DNA from 3 places in the Oceanimonas sp. MB9 genome. Region 2 is predicted to be linked to each of the others. Evidence: riboswitches for the same ligand, from Rfam matches in the RefSeq annotation. Region 2 holds a riboswitch; each other region holds the start of a gene.

What was found. Region 2 has a riboswitch for thiamine pyrophosphate ahead of thiC (phosphomethylpyrimidine synthase ThiC). Riboswitches for the same ligand answer to the same signal wherever they lie in the genome.
Region 1: another riboswitch for thiamine pyrophosphate. It lies ahead of thiD (bifunctional hydroxymethylpyrimidine kinase/phosphomethylpyrimidine kinase); the one in region 2 lies ahead of thiC (phosphomethylpyrimidine synthase ThiC).
Region 3: another riboswitch for thiamine pyrophosphate. It lies ahead of OJHNALOF_RS10520 (sodium:solute symporter family protein); the one in region 2 lies ahead of thiC (phosphomethylpyrimidine synthase ThiC).

Annotation. Positions count from the first base shown of each region.
Region 1 is NZ_VFBE01000001.1:196,309-202,345, reverse strand. It holds gene polA (DNA polymerase I) at 1-920, shown strand, start outside; TPP riboswitch at 1,225-1,324, shown strand; gene thiD (bifunctional hydroxymethylpyrimidine kinase/phosphomethylpyrimidine kinase) at 1,360-2,166, shown strand; gene OJHNALOF_RS00970 (putative monovalent cation/H+ antiporter subunit A) at 2,368-4,665, shown strand; gene OJHNALOF_RS00965 (Na+/H+ antiporter subunit B) at 4,662-5,093, shown strand; gene OJHNALOF_RS00960 (Na+/H+ antiporter subunit C) at 5,094-5,441, shown strand; gene OJHNALOF_RS00955 (Na+/H+ antiporter subunit D) at 5,438-6,037, shown strand, end outside.
Region 2 is NZ_VFBE01000003.1:12,358-18,394, reverse strand. It holds gene thiE (thiamine phosphate synthase) at 1-1,459, opposite strand, end outside; gene thiC (phosphomethylpyrimidine synthase ThiC) at 1,456-3,411, opposite strand; TPP riboswitch at 3,486-3,587, opposite strand; gene OJHNALOF_RS01510 (o-succinylbenzoic acid (OSB) synthetase) at 3,764-4,684, shown strand; gene OJHNALOF_RS01505 (exoribonuclease II) at 4,795-6,037, shown strand, end outside.
Region 3 is NZ_VFBE01000007.1:75,823-81,859, forward strand. It holds gene OJHNALOF_RS10515 (GGDEF domain-containing protein) at 1-612, opposite strand, end outside; gene OJHNALOF_RS10520 (sodium:solute symporter family protein) at 795-2,234, opposite strand; TPP riboswitch at 2,314-2,420, opposite strand; gene OJHNALOF_RS10525 (DMT family transporter) at 2,466-3,386, opposite strand; gene OJHNALOF_RS10530 (nitroreductase family protein) at 3,424-4,026, opposite strand; gene OJHNALOF_RS10535 (LysR family transcriptional regulator) at 4,119-5,021, shown strand; gene pyrC (dihydroorotase) at 5,074-6,037, opposite strand, start outside.

The DNA.
Region 1 (6,037 bases), on a different contig from region 2:
CCAAACTGCTGATGGAATACCGGGCCCTGAGCAAGCTCAAGTCCACCTATACCGACAAGCTGCCGCAAATGGTCAACGAGCACAGCGGCCGTATTCATACCTCCTATCATCAGGCCAACACCGCCACCGGGCGGTTGTCGTCGTCGGATCCCAACCTGCAGAACATTCCCATTCGCACCACCGAAGGTCGCCGCATTCGCCAGGCCTTTGTGGCCGAGCCCGGCTACAAGCTGGTGGCGGCGGACTACTCCCAGATTGAGCTGCGCATCATGGCGCACCTGTCTCAGGACAAGGGGTTGCTCGATGCCTTTGCCCATGGCCAGGACATTCACCGTGCCACCGCCGCCGAGGTATTTGGCGTGCCGGTGGATGAGGTCAGCACCGAGCAGCGTCGCCGGGCCAAGGCCATCAACTTTGGCCTGATCTACGGCATGAGCGCCTTTGGCCTGGCGCGTCAGCTGGGCATTGGCCGTAACGAGGCCCAGGACTATATGAACATCTACTTCGAACGCTATCCGGGCGTGCTGCGCTACATGGAAGACACGCGGGAGCAGGCCAGCGAGCGTGGCTATGTATCCACCCTGTTCGGCCGCCGGCTCTACCTGCCTGAGATCAAGTCCAAAAACGGCGCTCGGCGCAAGGGCGCCGAACGGGCGGCCATCAATGCGCCCATGCAGGGTACCGCCGCCGACATTATCAAGAAGGCCATGGTGCGGGTGAGTGACTGGCTGACCAGGTTGCCCGAGGGCGAAGTGCGCATGCTGATGCAGGTGCACGATGAACTGGTGTTTGAAATTCGTGAAGACAAGGTGGACGCCTACCGAGAGAACATCTGTGCACTGATGCAGCAGGCGGCCACCCTGGATGTGCCCCTGCTGGTGGAAGCCGGGGTGGGAGACAACTGGGATCAGGCTCACTGATCTGGTGTAAAAAAACAGAAATGAAATAAAATTACGGATTGGGGCTTTTCTCGGCCTCGGTTCGAGAGTAAAGTAGCTTCAGGTACAGAGGCAGGGACATCCCTGTCTGACTTTCATTTGTGCATTCGATACGTGACTGCTCAGGCCGCCTTCAGCATGACTGCTGAAGGCGTTTTTTTTGCCTGTTTCAGAATTCCCTGTAACTTGTATACAAAATTAATTTTTTGTAAAAAGGTTACAGTTTTGCTGCCGAAAACCGTTCAGGGCCTCCGCTGGCATTTGGGGGAAGGGCTGGTTATCATCGGGCCATTGGTCGGGGAGCCGCAAGGCTGAGACGGCAAGGCGCCGAACCCGTTGAACCTGATCCAGTTGATACTGGCGTAGGGAACCGGCGGCAGATGTCCGATGAGGTTCCCCGCCTCACGAGGACCATAAGGACATGCACAGCAGCAAAGCCATTATTCTCTCCATTGCCGGCTCCGACAGCGGCGGCGGTGCCGGTGTTCAGGCCGACATCAAGGCCATTTCCGCCACCGGTGGCTATGCCTGTTCGGTGCTCACCGCCATTACCGCCCAAAACACCCGTGGCGTGTCTGCGGTGCACCCCATTCCTCAGGACATTATTCGCGCCCAGCTCGATGCCGTGTTCGGCGATTTGCCGGTGGCGGCGGTCAAGGTGGGCATGCTGGGCGACGTCGACACCATCAACACCGTGGCCGATGCCCTGGAACAATACCGGCCCCGGCATCTGGTGGTGGATCCGGTGATGGTCAGCGCCAACGGCGACATGCTGCTGGCTCCGGAGGCGGTGCAAAGCCTGAAGCAGCGGCTGTTGCCCCTGGCGGATGTGATCACCCCCAACCTGCCGGAAGCGGCCTGCCTGACCGATCGCCAGGTACCGGCCTCGCTGCGCGAGGTCGAGCCGTTGCTCGCGGCCCTGAAGGAGCTGAAATGCCGGGCGGTGCTGCTCAAGGGCGGCTTTTTGCAGCAGGAGCCGCGCAGCCCCGACTGGCTGTTGCATGGCGATGGCATGCGCTGCTTTGACACCCCCAGGGTGATCACCACCAACACCCATGGCACCGGCTGCACCCTGTCCGGTGCCCTGGCGTCCTACCTGGCCCAGGGCCTGGAGCTGGAGCTGGCGGTGGCCTCGGCCAAGCACTATATCGAGCGCGCCATCGAGGCCGGTGCTCGCCTCAAAATCGGCCAGGGTCGGGGACCGGTAGAGCACTTTTTTGCCCGCTGACCCCGGCATTATCGCCCCGGTCCCCTTGCGCCGGGCCGGGGCGGCTTGTAGTATTTCAGCGCTAATAACCAATAAAAAAATTGATTAACTTACTGATAGTTAATCCAATTACTTCACTGCTATAGTCTGCTCTACAGAGTCTCTCCTTTATTTTTCGCCGATCCTGATGCCCTTCCAGGGGCTTTGTAAGGAGCCTTGCGTATGCTTGTTGCCGTTCTGGCAGGTTTTATTCTGGCCGCTCTGGTGCCGCGTTTGAGCCCTTTACTGGGTAAGCACATCGGCTGGTGCCTGGCCGCCCTGCCGGCCGCCCTGTTTGGCTATTTTGCGAGCTTCTGGCCCCGGGTGACCGGGGGCGAGGTGGTGCACTTTTATTACGACTGGATTCCCAGCCTGAACGTCAGCCTCAGCTTTCTGCTGGATGGCCTGAGCCTGATGTTCGCCCTGCTGATCACCGGCATTGGTACCTTTATTCTGATTTACGCCGGTCGCTACCTGGAAGGCAACCCGGACAGGCACAAGTTGATGATGTACCTGCTGGCCTTTATGAGTGCCATGCTGGGGGTGGTGCTGTGCAGCAACCTTATCGGCCTGTTTGTATTCTGGGAGCTGACCAGCATTACCTCCTACCTGCTGATCGGCTTTAACCACGAGCAGGAAAAAGCCCGCAAGGCGGCGCTGCAGGGGCTGTTTGTCACCATGGGTGGTGGCCTGGCGCTGATGACCGGGCTGATTATGCTGGGCTGGATGGCCGGCAGCTTTGAGCTACGCGAGGTGTTGGCGCAAGGGGCGGCACTGCAGCAGCACGGGTTGTTCCTGCCGATGATGGTGCTGGTGCTGGCGGGGTGTTTTACCAAGTCGGCCCAGACCCCATTCCATTTCTGGCTGCCCAACGCCATGGCCGCGCCCACCCCGGTGAGCGCCTACCTGCACTCGGCCACCATGGTCAAGGCCGGGGTCTTTCTGATGGCCCGGCTGCAGCCGGTGATGGCGGGCAGCGACGCCTGGCTGCTGGCACTGTCGCTGTTTGGTGCCGTGACCATGACGGTGGGGGCGGTGATGTCGGTGTGCAGCACGGATCTCAAGCGCATTCTGGCCTTTTCCACCGTGATGGCCCTGGGCACCCTGACCATGCTGATCGGCATCGGTACCCCGGTGGCGCTGAAGGCGGCCATGGTGTTTTTGCTGGCCCACGCCCTGTACAAGGGCGCCCTGTTTATGGCCGCCGGCACCCTGGATCACGCCACCGGCACCAAGGACGTGCGCGAGCTGGGCGGCCTGCGTGCCCACATGCCGCAAACGGCGTGGTTTCTGTGGCTGGCGGCGCTGTCGCTGGCGGGCATTCCGCCGCTGTTTGGCTTTATCGCCAAGGAGCTGATGTTCGAGGCGGCGCTGGGGGCAGCGTCGCTGCCGCTGCTGCTGACCCTGCTGGCGCTGATCACCGCGGTTTGCATCGTGGCCGCCAGTGCCCAGGTGGCGATCAAGCCCTTCTTTGGCGCCCTCAAGCCCACTCCCAAGGCGCCCCACGAGGCACCGCTGGCCCTGCGCCTGGGGTTCAGCGTACTGGCAACCCTGAGTCTGGTGCTGGGGCTGGTGCCCGGACTGGCAGAGCCACTGCTGGCGGCGGCGGTCACCGCCATCAGCGGCACTCAAGCCGCCGATCTGGATCTGGCGCTGTGGCACGGCATCAACCTGCCGCTGTTGTTCAGCGCCGCCGCCCTGGTGGCCGGTGGCCTGCTCTACCGTGGCTGGGACCGCGTGTACCAGCCCCTGGGCAAGGTCATTTATCCGCTGTCTTATGGTCCCGAGCGGGGCTATGAAAACATGATGGACGGCCTGGTGCGGCTGTCCCGCTGGCAGACGCAATGGCTGCAGAACGGCTACATGACCAACTACATTCTGACCATACTGATCACCGCCATCGGCCTGCTGGTGTATGCCTTCTGGGCTCACGACGCCTTTGTGTATTCACTGTCGTTCGAGGGCGTGCGTCTGTATGAGGTAGTGATCAGCCTGCTGATGCTGGTGGCCGTGGTGTATGCCAGTGCCACCCATCTGCGGCTGGGCTCGGTGGCGGCGGTGGGCGTGCTGGGCTTTGCCATGGCACTGATCTACGTGTTCTTCAGCGCGCCGGATCTGGCCATCACCCAGGTGCTGGTAGAGACCCTGACGGTGATCCTGCTGGTGCTGGTGTTGTTCCGCCTGCCCGGTTTTCAGGATCTGTCCAGCGTCCGTACCCGCTGGCGCGACGCCGCCGTGGCCGGGGTCTTTGGCGTGCTGGTGACCATGATGGTACTGACCGTGAACCAGTCTTCCCTGGGCGAGGGCATCAGTGACTACCTAGTGGCCAACAGCTATGAGGTGGCCCACGGTCGCAATATCGTCAACGTTATCCTGGTGGATTACCGGGCGCTGGATACCCTGGGGGAAATTTTCGTACTGGCCCTGGCCGCCATCGGCGTTAACGCCATGATCCGCTTTCGCTGGGAGGACTACCGATGATCTCCGGTTCGTCGCTGATTCTGCAGACCGCCACTCGTTTTCTGGTGCCGTTGCTGTTCCTGTTTTCGGTGTTTTTGCTGCTGCGTGGCCACAATGAGCCCGGTGGCGGTTTCATCGCCGGGCTGGTGGCGTCCGGGGCCTTTGCCCTGCACCTGTTTGCCTTTGATGCCGGCAGCACCCGCAAGCTGATGGGGGTGGAAAGCCAGCTGCTGATGGGCTGCGGCCTGTTGCTGGCTTTGGTCAGCGGCACCGTGGGCATGGTGTTCAACGGCCAGCCGTTTCTGTCCAGCCAGTGGTGGTCGCTGTATGTGCCGGGGCTGGGTGAGCTCAAGCTGAGTACACCGCTGTTTTTTGATATCGGCGTGTTTCTGGTGGTGGTCGGCGTGGTCACTACCATCATGCTGTCCCTGGCAAAGGTGGAGGAATAAATGGAAAACCTGTTTGCCTTTGTGGTGGGCGGCCTGTACGCCACCGCCCTGTTTATGATGCTGCGGCGCAGCGTGGTCAAACTGGTGATCGGGCTGATTATTCTGTCCAACGCCGCCAACCTGCTGATCTTCACCAGCGGCGGCCTGGTGCGGGGAGCCCCGCCGCTGATTCCGGAAGGCCTGTACCAGCCGGTGGGCGCCATTGCCGACCCGCTGCCCCAGGCGTTGATCCTCACCGCCATCGTGATCAGCTTCGGGGTGCTGGCCTTTGCCGTGGTACTGATTCACCGGGCCTATGAAGTGATTGGCGCCGACGATGTCAACGAGATGAAGAGCACGGATTCGTGAAAGCAGAAGTTATTATACCCATTCTTATTCCCATGCTGGCCGGGGCCCTGTGCCTGACCTGCTGGCGTTGGCGGTTGGTACAGCGCTGGATTTCAGTGCTGTCGGGGGCCGGCCTGCTGGTGGCGTCCCTGGTGCTGCTGCACAAGGTGCAGCACGACGGCATTCAGGTGGCCTATATGGGCAGCTGGCCCGCGCCTTACGGCATCACCCTGGTGGCGGACTTGCTCAGCGCCATTATGGTGGTGGTGACCGGGGTGATCGGCCTGGCGGTGGCGGTGTATTCCCTGGCCACCATGACCCGCAGCCACGAGGCCTTTGGCTATTACCCGCTGCTGCACCTGATGCTGGCGGGGGTGACCGGGGCCTTTCTTACCGGCGATATCTTCAACCTCTATGTGTGGTTCGAGATCCTGCTGATCGCCTCCTTTGGCCTGATGATACTGGGCGGCGAGCGGGCACAGATGGAGGGGGCCATCAAGTATGTCACCCTCAACCTGATCTCCTCGGCCATGTTCCTGACCGCCGTGGGCCTGCTTTACGGCTATGCCGGCACCCTGAACATGGCGGATCTGGCGGTGAAGCTGAACGGTCCCGAG
Region 2 (6,037 bases):
CCGCCTCGGTAATGGCGGTGACCAGGGCGATGCTGCCCACGCCGGTTTCCGCCACCAGCGGCACCCGGTCCTTGCTGATACCGCCAATGGCCACCAGCGGGAACTCGTCCTGCATCAGCGCCACGTAGCGGTGCAGCCGCTCCAGGCCCTGGGGCCGGGACGGCATGTCCTTGGTCCTGGTGGGAAAGATATGTCCCAACGCCAGGTAAGACGGCTTCAGCTCCCGGGCCCGCAGCATTTCATAATAGCCGTGGGTAGACAGCCCCAGCTTGAGACCGGCGGCGCGAATGGCCTCCAGATCCGCCACTTCGATGTCTTCCTGACCCAGGTGCACGCCGTAGGCGCCGTGCTCAATGGCCAGCCGCCAGTAGTCGTTAATGAACAGCCGGGCGTTATAACGCCGGCCCAGCTCGACGGCGGCGCGAATGTCTTCTTCCACCTCGGCGTCGGTCTTGTCCTTGATGCGCAGTTGCAGGGTACGAACGCCCTGCTCCAGCAGCCGTTCCAGCCAGGCGACCGTGGTCACCACCGGGTACAGGCCGAGCTGGTTGGTGTCCATGGCGGCAAAGGCGCCCTGCGGATGCGGGCCACTGATGCCCAGCCGCTCCGCCAGGGCGCTGCCCGGCATCACCACGGTGGGGAAGTCATCAAGGTTGGTGGGCCAGCCCAGATGGGCCACCGGGCCGGCGCCGGCGCCGATGGCCTCGGCGGCTTTCAGGCCCTGGTTGACGTAGGCCTTGGCCAGCACCAGGGCGTCTTCAATCGGGTAATCCTGGGCCACGGCGGTGGCAATGGCCGACGACAGGGTGCAGCCGGTGCCATGACCGTGCCGAGTATCCAGGCGCGGGCTGGCCAGCCAGATTTCCCGCTCGCCGTCGCTGTAAAAGTCGATGGACTGATCCCCGGTCCAGCCGAGGTGGCCACCCTTGACCAGCACGGCGCCCGCGCCCATTTCCCGCAGGGCGGCGGCGCCGGCCCGCAGGCGCTCGGGCGAGTCGGGCGCGATGCCCGACAGGGCTTCCAGCTCCACGGCGTTGGGGGTGATCAGATCCACTTCCGGCAGCAGGTGTGCCTTGATCGCCGGCAGCAGGTTGGGCTCGGCCATGGACTGGCCGGTGCTGGCAATGGCCACCGGATCCAGCACCACCCAGGGCTGCCACTGGCGGCGGTATTCCTTGAGGTAGCGCGCCAGCACCTCGGCACGCAGGCCACCGGGCAGCAGGCCAATCTTGATGGCGGCGGCCTGCATGTCGGTGGAGAGGGATACCAGCTGGCTGGTAAAAGCCTGCATCAGTACCGGCTCCACCATGGACACCGATACCGAATTCTGGGCGGTGATGGCGGAGATCACCGAGCAGCCGTGGCCGCCCAGTGCATGAATGGTGTGCAGATCGGCCTGAATGCCGGCCCCGCCGCCCGAGTCGGAACCGGCTATGGTCCAGACGATGGGTTTTGTCATAAAGATTCTCGCTCCAGTTTGTCGGCCTGGTGATACAACTCACCGCCGCGTTTCTTGAATTCTTCCGACATTTTCGCCATGCCGGCCTGCACCAGTTCGGGCTGGCCGTCCATGCCCACCAGCTGCACCTGAATGTTGTTTTCCAGGCTGGCGGCATAATCGCGCACGTCCTGGGTGATCTTCATGGAGCAGAACTTGGGTCCGCACATGGAACAGAAGTGCGCCACCTTGCCCGACTCCTGGGGCAGGGTTTCGTCGTGATATTCCCGGGCGGTGTCCGGGTCCAGCGCCAGGTTGAACTGATCGTGCCAGCGGAACTCGAAGCGCGCCTTGGACATGGCGTTGTCGCGGATTTGCGCACCCGGGTGGCCCTTGGCCAGGTCGGCGGCATGGGCGGCGATCTTGTAGGTGATCAGGCCCTGTTTCACGTCTTCCTTGTTGGGCAGGCCCAGGTGCTCCTTGGGAGTAACGTAACAGAGCATGGCGCAGCCATACCAGCCGATCAGCGCGGCGCCGATGCCGGAGGTAAAGTGGTCGTAACCCGGGGCGATGTCGGTGGTCAGCGGGCCAAGCGTATAGAAAGGCGCTTCGTGGCAGTGCTCGAGCTGCTCTTCCATGTTGCGCTTGATCATGTGCATGGGAATATGGCCGGGGCCTTCGATGATCACCTGCACGTCGTATTCCCAGGCGATCTTGGTGAGCTCACCAAGCGTGTGCAGCTCGGCAAACTGGGCCTCGTCGTTGGCGTCGGCGATGGAGCCCGGGCGCATGCCATCACCCAGGGACAGGGACACATCGTAGGCGGCGCAGATTTCACAGATCTCGCGGAAGTTCTCGTACAGGAAGCTTTCCTTGTGGTGGGTGAGGCACCACTTGGCCATGATGGAGCCGCCGCGGGACACGATGCCGGTGACGCGCTTGGCGGTCATGGGCACATAGCGCAGCAGCACGCCGGCGTGAATGGTGAAATAGTCCACGCCCTGCTCGGCCTGTTCGATCAGGGTGTCGCGGAACACCTCCCAGGTCAGGTCTTCGGCCACGCCGTTCACCTTTTCCAGCGCCTGGTAGATGGGCACGGTACCGATGGGCACCGGGCTGTTGCGCAGGATCCACTCACGGGTTTCGTGAATGTAGCGGCCGGTGGACAGGTCCATCACGGTGTCGGCACCCCAGCGGGTGGACCACACCAGTTTCTCCACTTCTTCCTCGATGGAGGAGGTCACCGCCGAGTTGCCGATGTTGGCGTTGATCTTCACCAGAAAGTTGCGGCCGATGATCATGGGCTCGGCTTCCGGGTGGTTGATGTTGGCGGGAATGATGGCGCGGCCTTCGGCCACTTCCTTGCGCACAAATTCGGGGGTGATGTTTTCCGGCAGGTTGGCGCCAAAGCTCTCACCCGGATGCTGCTTGCGCAGCAGCTCGTCCCGCACCCGCTCGCGGCCCATGTTTTCGCGAATGGCGATGTATTCCATCTCGGGGGTGATAATGCCTTTGCGGGCATAGTGCATCTGGGTTACGCACTGGCCCAGCTTGGCCTTGCGGGGCTTGGGCAGGTGCTCGAAGCGCAGGTGATCCAGGCCGTCATCGGCCATGCGCTGCTGGGTGAAATGGGAGGTGGCGTTTTCCAGCTCCTCGGTGTCGTTGCGTTCCAGAATCCACTGGTGGCGCAGCTGGGGCAGGCCACGGCGGACATCAATTTCGGACTCGGGATCGCCGTAGGCACCGGAGGTGTCGTACACCGGCACCGGCGCATTGGGCTCGAAAATGGGGTTTTCTTCGCTGCCGCCCTTGAAGCTGTCGGCCAGGGCGATTTCACGCATGGCGACCTTCAGGTCCGGGCGTGAGCCTTCAAGATAAATACGGGATGAGTTAGGAAAGGGTTCGCCCTTCAGGTTGTGAATGTATTCCTGGGCCTGGCTGCGAACTTCACGACGGTTTACTTTTTTTGACATAGCGATCTCACTTTTGCGTCCATTTGGTGAAATGCTTGTCGGGAGTGTTGATAAAGAACTGCCTACATCCGGTGGCACATTCTTTACTTGCTTCCCTTCGCAGGTATTAGCCTGATCAGGTTCAACGGATCCCGCTTTCGCGGTCTCAGCCCATGAGGGCACTCCGACAAGATGGTCGCAGTATAACCAGACCGAGTTCACAAAAGCAAAGGACTTGTCCCCCTTGCGCCACAGCCGAAAAAGCAGCGATCGCAAACTTTTTGGCATGGCCTGTCGCACTGCCAGGAATACTGTTGCCGGTCGCGCCGGCGTGTTACCTTTATATAAAAGTAATTATTCGGAAGCCACGCCCATGCCCATTTCGGTTTATCGCTATGCCCTGCCGCTGACCAAGGAAAAGCAGATTGATGGCGTTGCCGTGCGCCGTCGCCACGGTTTTTACGTGAATATTGACGGCCACTGGGGCGAGGTGGCGCCGCCGGTGACCGCCGAATTGGCAGACACCGAAGCCGAACTGCTGGCCGCCTGCGAGCGGCTGACGCAGGGCCTTGAACACCAGGCCACCCTGCCCTGGGTTCGCTTTGGTCTGGGCTGCGCGCTCACGCCTCCCACCGCGGCGGCCGCCTCCAGCCTGCCGCTGCTGGAAGGTGAGCGGGAACCCATTATTCGCGCCTGGCGTTGCCGCCGAGTGCATCCCACTCGAGCCTGGCTGACCCTGAGCGGCGATGTGCAGTTTGATGCCGGCCTGGTGCGCGAACTGACCCTGCTGGTGCCCGGCCTGAAACTGATGCTGGACGCCGGCGGCCGACTGAGCGAAACGCAGTTGTCCGGCCTGTGGCAGCGCATTGACGGCGGCGCCATTGACTGGATTCTGGATCCGGGCCTCGATGACGCCCACACGCGGACACTGGCCCGGCAACACGACTGGCCGGTGGCGCTCAGCGCCGACCGCTGCGCCGACCGCTGCGGCGGCCGGGTGCCGGCGCCCTTTGAGGGGCTGCGTGCCCTGGTGCTGCGCCCCTCTCTGCTGGGCGAGCCCGCCCTGTGCCGGCAACTGGCCGACGGTGCTCGAGCACAGGGGCTGGACGTGATGCTGGCGGGCAATCTGGAAAGCGGCCTGGGCCACCGGCACATTGCGCAACTGGCGGGGGAACTGACGCCGAACAGCCCGGCCCAGCTCGACGGCCTGCGCTATTTGCTGCACAGCGGCGTGAACGCCCAGGGGCAGCCGGAAGCGCAAAATACCACCCTGGTGTATGGCCCGGGTTGTTGATAAAAGCACCAAAAAAGAACGCACCAAAATAGTGCAAAAGACAAGGTGTTCTTGGCAATTCGAGGGTAAATACGTATAGTCAGGCCGATATTTCGACAGGTTCCCAACACATGTTTCAAGACAACCCCCTGCTGGCCCAGCTCAAGCAACAAATCCGCGACACCCTTCCCACCAAGGAAGGCATGGTCAAAGGCACCTCCAAAGGCTTCGGCTTTCTCGAAGTCAGTGACAAGGAAAGCTATTTCATTCCGCCGCCGCACATGAAAAAGGTGATGCACGGCGATCGCATCACCGCCGTGCTGCGCACCGAAAACGACAAGGAACTGGTTGAGCCAGAGACCCTGCTGGAGCCCGGCCTGACCCGCTTTGTGGCCCGGGTGAAGTGGTTCCGTGACCGGCTCAATATTGTGCCCGATCACCCGCTGATGAAAGACGCCATCAAGGCCCGCACCATCAAGGGGATGAACGAAAAGAACCTGAAGGAAGGCGACTGGATCCTGGCCGATCTCAAGCGCCACGCCCTGAAAGACAACGGCTTTTTCGCCGAAGTGGTAGAGCTGATCGCCGGCGTGGACGATCCCATCGCCCCCTGGTGGGTGGTGCTGGCCCGCAACAGTCTGGCCAACCAAGCACCCCAGGACAGGGAACAGTGGGAACTGCTGGAAGACACCCTGCCCCGTCAGAACCTGACCGAAGTGCCCTTTTTCACCATCGACAGCGAGTCCACCCAGGACATGGACGATGCCCTCAGCGTGAAAAAGCTGGACAACGGTGGCTGGGAGCTGCTGGTGGCCATTGCCGATCCCACCGCCTATGTGTCCCACGACAGCGAGCTGGACAAAGTCGCCGCCGAGCGCGCCTTTACCGTTTACCTGCCGGGTCGCAACATTCCCATGTTGCCGCGCACCCTGGCCGACGAGCTGTGCTCGCTGAAGGAAGGGGAAGACCGCCACGCCCTGTGCGCCCGCATTCACATTGATGCCGACGGCAAGGTGGCCGACGACGCCGAATTCTTTGCCGCCCGCATTCGCTCCCACGCCCGTCTGGCCTACAACAAGGTCTCCGACTGGGTGGAAGGCAGCGGCGACTGGCAGCCCGAAAGCGAAGTGATTGCCGAGCAGTTGCGCGAGCTGACCGCGCTGACCCGCGCCCGCAACGGCTGGCGCAGCACCCATGCCATCGTGTTCCCGGATCGCCCCGATTTCCGCTTTGAACTGGACGAGGCCAGCAATGTGGTGGCCATTCACGCCGATCATCGCCGCATTGCCAACCAGATGGTGGAAGAGTGCATGATCGCCGCCAACCTGGCCTGCGGCAACTGGCTGACCAAGCACTGTGGCACCGGTGTATTTA
Region 3 (6,037 bases), on a different contig from region 2:
TGTTTTAGTGCGAAAGTAGGCAAACAGGGCAATCAGCCCCAGGGTGAACATCACTCCTGTGCCCAGTAGTGTGGCGGCGTTGGTTAAAAACTGCTGCTGGTAAAAGCGGGATTGCGGCACAAAGTGAGGCTGAACCGGTGCCGGAAATTTTTTGGCATCAATCATCAGCCACAGCACGCCGGTTTCACCGGCATTCAGGGTCAGTGGGAATGCCTGCTGATGCAGCAGCCGCACACTTTGCCCCGTACGCTGACCAAAACCAGGCAAGGGTACAGTGCGGCCATTGTCGCTCTGCCAGTAGGCCTGGCCACGATCAAGATAGTTGGCGGGCAGGCGCACAAACCAGGTGCCCGGCTGCTCTGACAACGAGGTGACTTGCATGCGCAGGCCAAAGGCACCTTCGCCTCCCAGGGTGCTGGCCACGGTGCCGGCGCTCAAGATGGCGGCACGCAACTGGTTAAAATCCGTGATGGTGCTGCCTGTGGGCAGGGCCCGCCACAGGTTGGCTTCTGCCGGCGACGTGGTTGTGTGGTCCGTTAATACCACGGGGGAGGCGATGGCGGTTCCGGCTATCAGCCAAAGCGCCAGCATCAGCCGGCAGACCAAGTGCATTATTATTTTCATCCCTGACGGAGCCTGTTTGTCGATCAAACAAGTTTATGCCCGTTGGACTTCAGGTAACAGCGGGTACCGGCGTTTGTTGGTGGCAGCACCTCTATTTCAGACACAAAAAACCGGCGGCCTGACGGCGCGCCGGTGCTTTCGTTACGACGAAAAGGTGCGACGAAACGAAATCAGCTTTCCAGGCTGCGTACCCGGCTGGCCAGGGCGGCAAAGTCAAAGGGCTGGCGGGCGGGCACCAGCAGCAGCAGGGCGGAGATGGCCACCGGCACAAAGGTGGCCAGCAGGAAGGACTCCAGCAGGTGAGTGGCGGCTTCGCCCGGCGCCGGGAACAGCATCAGGCCGGCCACCAGGCCCCCCAGCGTGCTGAGCATGGCGTTCCAGCCCTGGTAGCGGGCGTTGTAAAAGCCAAAGAACACGGTAAAGGCCGCGGCGCAGCACAGCAGATCCGCCAGCAGGAACAGATAGAGCACGCTGAAGCCCTGAGAGGCCACATACAGCACCGGAATGGACACCAGCACGATCAACCAGCGCGACAGCCCCAGCAGGCGGTGCACACTGGTGTTGGGCAACAGCCGGCGCAGGTCCACCACCAGCATGCTGGTCAGGCCGCTGATGGTGGAGTCGGCGCTGCTCATGATCAGTGCCAGACCAAAGGGCAACAGGCCAATGGCAAACCACAGCGGCATGTTGGGCATCAGCACGCTAAACAGCGCCACCGAGCCGTCGCCGGGCAGGCCCAGGCCCACAAAGGCCAGGCCGAACAAACCCATGATAAAGATGATGGGAAAGCTGAGCACACCGCTCAGAATAAAGCCGTTGCGAATCACCTTGTTGTCTCGGGCGGCAAACACCCGCTGCCAGGTGCCCTGATAGAACAGGCCGGTCAGCACCACCGCCAGAAAGAAGGTCAGACCCGATTTCAGCCCGGTGGTGTCGAGCGGATCAAGCAGGTGGGGAGCCTTTTCCTGCAGGCCGGTCAGGGCCGGGACCAGGCCGCCGGTGGCCTGCCAGCCCAGCACGATCAGGGTGAGCAAAAACGGCAGTATCACCAGCATTTGCACCCTGTCGGTGAAAATGGTGACCCGCAGCCCGCCATAGAGGGTGTAAAGCAGGGTGGCCACCATCACAATGCCGGCGGTGGCCCACAGCGGCACCGGCGCCAGCAGCGCCACCATCTGGGCGATGGCGGTGAGGCCGGCGGTGAGGGAGATGAACATGTAGAACAGCATGATCACCAGCACGAAGCCGTACATGCCGCGGCCATAGCGGCCCAGCACAAACTCGGTGAGGGTGTGACCTTCCGGCATCAGCTCGCGAATACGCTTGCCCAGCGGAATCATCACCAGGCGGGGTGCCAGCACCCCAAGGGCGTAGCCGGTAATGGCGCCAATGCCGCCCCAGGTGGCGGCCTGGGCCGGGCCAAACAGAATCCAGGTGCCCATGGTGGTGGCCAGCAGGGTCAGCATGGTGGCGCTGCCGCCCTGGCTGTTGCGGGCCACGATAAAGTCTTCCGGTTTGTCATTTTGCCGGCGGGCGTAAAGCAGGCCGGGAATGGCGAAAACCGCGGCAAATAAACAGAGCCATAAAATAGCGGTGGTGGTGTCCAGCATGTGTTCTCCCTTTGCTCCCGAGAGCACTAAATGGCCGGAAACACGGGTGAAGGGAAGGCGGGACGGATCGGGGTTGTGCGGGATCGTTCGTTTCCTTCCCTTCGCCGGCATTATCCGGATCAGGTTCTAAGGGTTACCGCCGGTGTGGCGGAGTCTCAGCCCGTTTGGGCTCCCCCAGGAATAGCGAATCGAGAGTAAGGGCCGGCGGCGTGGTTGTCAATGTGGCGGTGCTCAGTGCTCGGCCCTCTGTGCAGCGGGCATGGGCCGGGAAGAGGCATGTTGTTGCAGCCACCAGGTTGCCATGCAGGAGAGCAGTATGCCGGGCCAGAGCCAGGCCGCCACCGGCTCGCCGCCAAACAGCCAGAGCAGCAGGGCGACCGCCGCCGGGTTGAGGTAGGTGTAGGCCATCACCCGCTGCGGGCCGAGGTGAATGCTGCCTCCCTGAAAGAGGTAACCGCTGGCCAGGGTGGCGCACACCACCAGGTAGACCATGGCCAGCCAGTCGGCCGGCGCCAGCGCCTGCCACTGCAGTGATGTCTCGGTCAGCCAGACCATGAGTCCCATCCAGATCGCACCGCCCAGCAGGGTGGCGCAGGTAAGCACCGCCACCGAGTCGTTGCGATACAGCAGCTTCATGCACAGGGAATAGGCGCACATGCAGAATACCGCCAGCAGAAACAGCCGGTCTCCCGCATTGAGCTGCAACGCCAGCGCCCGGTCCGGACTGCCCTCAAAGATCACCCAGAGCGCGCCCAGCATGCCCAGCAGGTAACTGAGCCCCTGGCCGGCGGTGACCCGGGTGCGCAGCAGCCAGATGCCCGCGATCCCGGTCAGTGCCGGCACCAGGGTGAACAGGGTGCCGGTATTGAGCGCCGTGGTACTGTGCAGCGCCTCGAACATCAAAATGAAAAACAGCGCATAAAACAGGCTGATGGTCAGGCCGCGGGGCATGGCCCGCCACAACTGGCGACGCCGGTCGGCCCGGCGCAGTACCCAGGGCAGCAGCAGGGCGGCGGCCAGCACAAAGCGCAGCAGCGTCAGGGAGGCCGCCGGGGCCACCGCCGCCAGCCGGGCCGAGATGATGAAGGATCCCGCTACCAGCAAGGTGGCGAGTAACACGCGTCCGTGGGCGTGCCAGTGTTGAGTGTTCATGGTTGCTCTCCCCGGGCCGGCCAGCGACCCCGTATGGTCAGAAACGATTCAGGATCCGCACCGCGTCAAGGGATCGTTGCCCCGGCCTGGAATGGGCGGCCCTGGTGCCCTTGCCGATGGTCAGCATCATGCCGACCACATGGCCGGGGGGCAGTCGAATTAGCTCGGCCACGCATTCGGCATCAAAGCCGATCATGGGGCAGCTGTCGTAGCCCATGGCGCTGGCGGCCAGCATGGCGGTTTGCGCCGCTATGCCCACGGAGCGGATCGCCTCGTCCCGCTGCAGTTGCGGCTTGCCGGCGTAAAAGTCGTGAATCATCGACAGCATCAGGTCGCGGGTGTCGGCGGGGGCGTCGCGCCAGCAATGGCCGGGATCATTTTGCCAGGCCTGAGTGTCGGCGCAGAGCACCAGCAGCAACGAGGCGTCGGTGATCTGCGCCTGATCCCAGGCGGCAACGCGCAACTCGGCGCGCAGTTGTGGATCTTCCACCTGCACAAAGCGCCAGTGTTGCAGGTTGTAGGAAGTGGGCGCCTGCAGCAGGTGCCGAAACAGCCGTTCCACATCGGCCTCGGGCATGTGAAAGGTGGCATCGTAATGCTTGATGGCCCGGCGGGACATGATGGCGTCTAGGGTATGCATGGTCTGGCTCCTGAGGGAATGGGCTTGGTTTGGAACTCAGTATTCCATGTGCAAAAATGAAGAAAAACAGAGTGAATGCAGAGGATGTGTGCATGAACGCACAGGTGGATGACTGGCACGAAATCTATACCGCCTATCAGGTGGCCCGGCTTGGCTCCCTGAGCGCCGCCGCCCAGCAGCTGGAGGTGCATCACAGCACCGTATTGCGGCGGATCAACGCCCTGGAAGCGAGAATGGGCGCGCGCCTGTTTCATCGCCACCCCAGGGGCTATGTGGCCACCGAGGCCGGGCGAGTCCTGATGGCCGCCGCCGCCCAGGCCGAAGCCGCCTTTGGGGTGATGCGGGCCCGGGTCGACGAAAGCGAGGCCCTGGCGGGCACCCTGATCCTCACCTCGGTCAATAACCTGGTGCCCTACCTGACGCCCTTGCTGGCCGAGTTTCAGCGCCTGCATCCCAACATTCGGCTGGAATACGCCGCCGACAGCCGAATCTTTCGGCTGGAACGCGGTGAGGCCCATGTGGGCATACGCTCGGTATCCAGGCCGAAGGATCCCGATTATGTGGTACAGCACCTGACCCGGGCCACGGGCACCCTTTACGCCAGTCGCGATTACCTGCGTCGTCATGGTCCCATGTCGACCCTGGAGGACATTGCCGGACACCGTTTTATCGGCACCACCCAGCCTCGGCCCGGCAGCATGTATATGCGCTGGATGGAGCAAAAGGTACCGGCGGAGCAGGTTTTCTATCGCGTGCAGGACTTTACCGGCTTCATTCCTGCCCTGCAGGCCGGATTGGGCTGCGGGGCGCTGAGTTGCTGGCACGCCACCCTGGCCCCCGAGCTGCAACCGTTGCTGCCGCCCCCGAAGGAATGGGCCCATGACCTCTGGTTGACCAGCCATGGCGACATGCACCGCTCGGCCAAGGTGCAGGCCTTTACCCGCTTTCTCAAGGATCGCATCGCCGAGCGCCGAACCGACTTTATGCCGGACTGAAACGCCATAAAAAAACGCGGCCGAAGCCGCGTTTTTGCAAAGCGTGAACGGGTTATTTCACCATCCAGCCAATTTCTTCGCCGGCGCGAATGGGCACCAGTTTATCGCCGCCCAGAGGCAGGGTTTCGCCCACGGTCCAGGACTCTTTCACCAGGGTGATGGTGTCTTCGTTGCGGGGCAGGCCGTAGAAGTCGGGACCGTTGAAGCTGGTAAAGGCTTCCAGCTTGTCCAGGGCGCCGGCCTCTTCAAAGGCTTCTGCATACAGCTCCACGGCGGCGTGCGAGGTATAGGCGCCGGCGCAGCCGCAGGCGGCTTCCTTGCGGTGCTGAAAGTGCGGTGCCGAGTCGGTGCCCATAAAGAACTTTTTGCTGCCGCTGGTGGCGGCGCGCACCAGCGCCGCTTGATGGGTATTGCGCTTGAGAATGGGCAGGCAGTAGTAGTGCGGACGAATGCCGCCCACCAGCATGTGGTTGCGGTTGAACAGCAGGTGGTGAGCGGTAATGGTGGCGGCCACATTGTCGCCGGCCTGCTCTACAAAGTGCACCGCATGCTCGGTGGTGATGTGTTCCAGTACGATCTTGAGGTCGGGAAAGTCGCGCACCACGTCGGGCAGCACGGTTTCCAGAAACACTTTTTCACGGTCGAAGATATCGATGCGGGAGTCGGTGACTTCGCCGTGCACCAGCAGCAGGGTGCCGGTCTCCTGCATGGCTTCCAGCACCGGATAGATGTTTTTCACATCGGTCACGCCGGAGTCGGAGTTGGTGGTGGCGCCGGCCGGATACAGTTTGCAGGCCACAATGTCACCGCTGGCACGGCCCTTGCGAATTTCCTCGGCTTGAGTGTTGTCGGTGAGATACAGGCTCATCACCGGCTCAAACCGGCTGCCTTCGGGGCGCACCGCCAGAATGCGCTCGCGGTATTCCTTTGCCAGCTCGGTGGTGGTCACGGGGGGCACCAGGTTGGGCATCACAAGGGCGCGGCCCAGATAGCGGCTGGCGTCGCGAACGGTGTCT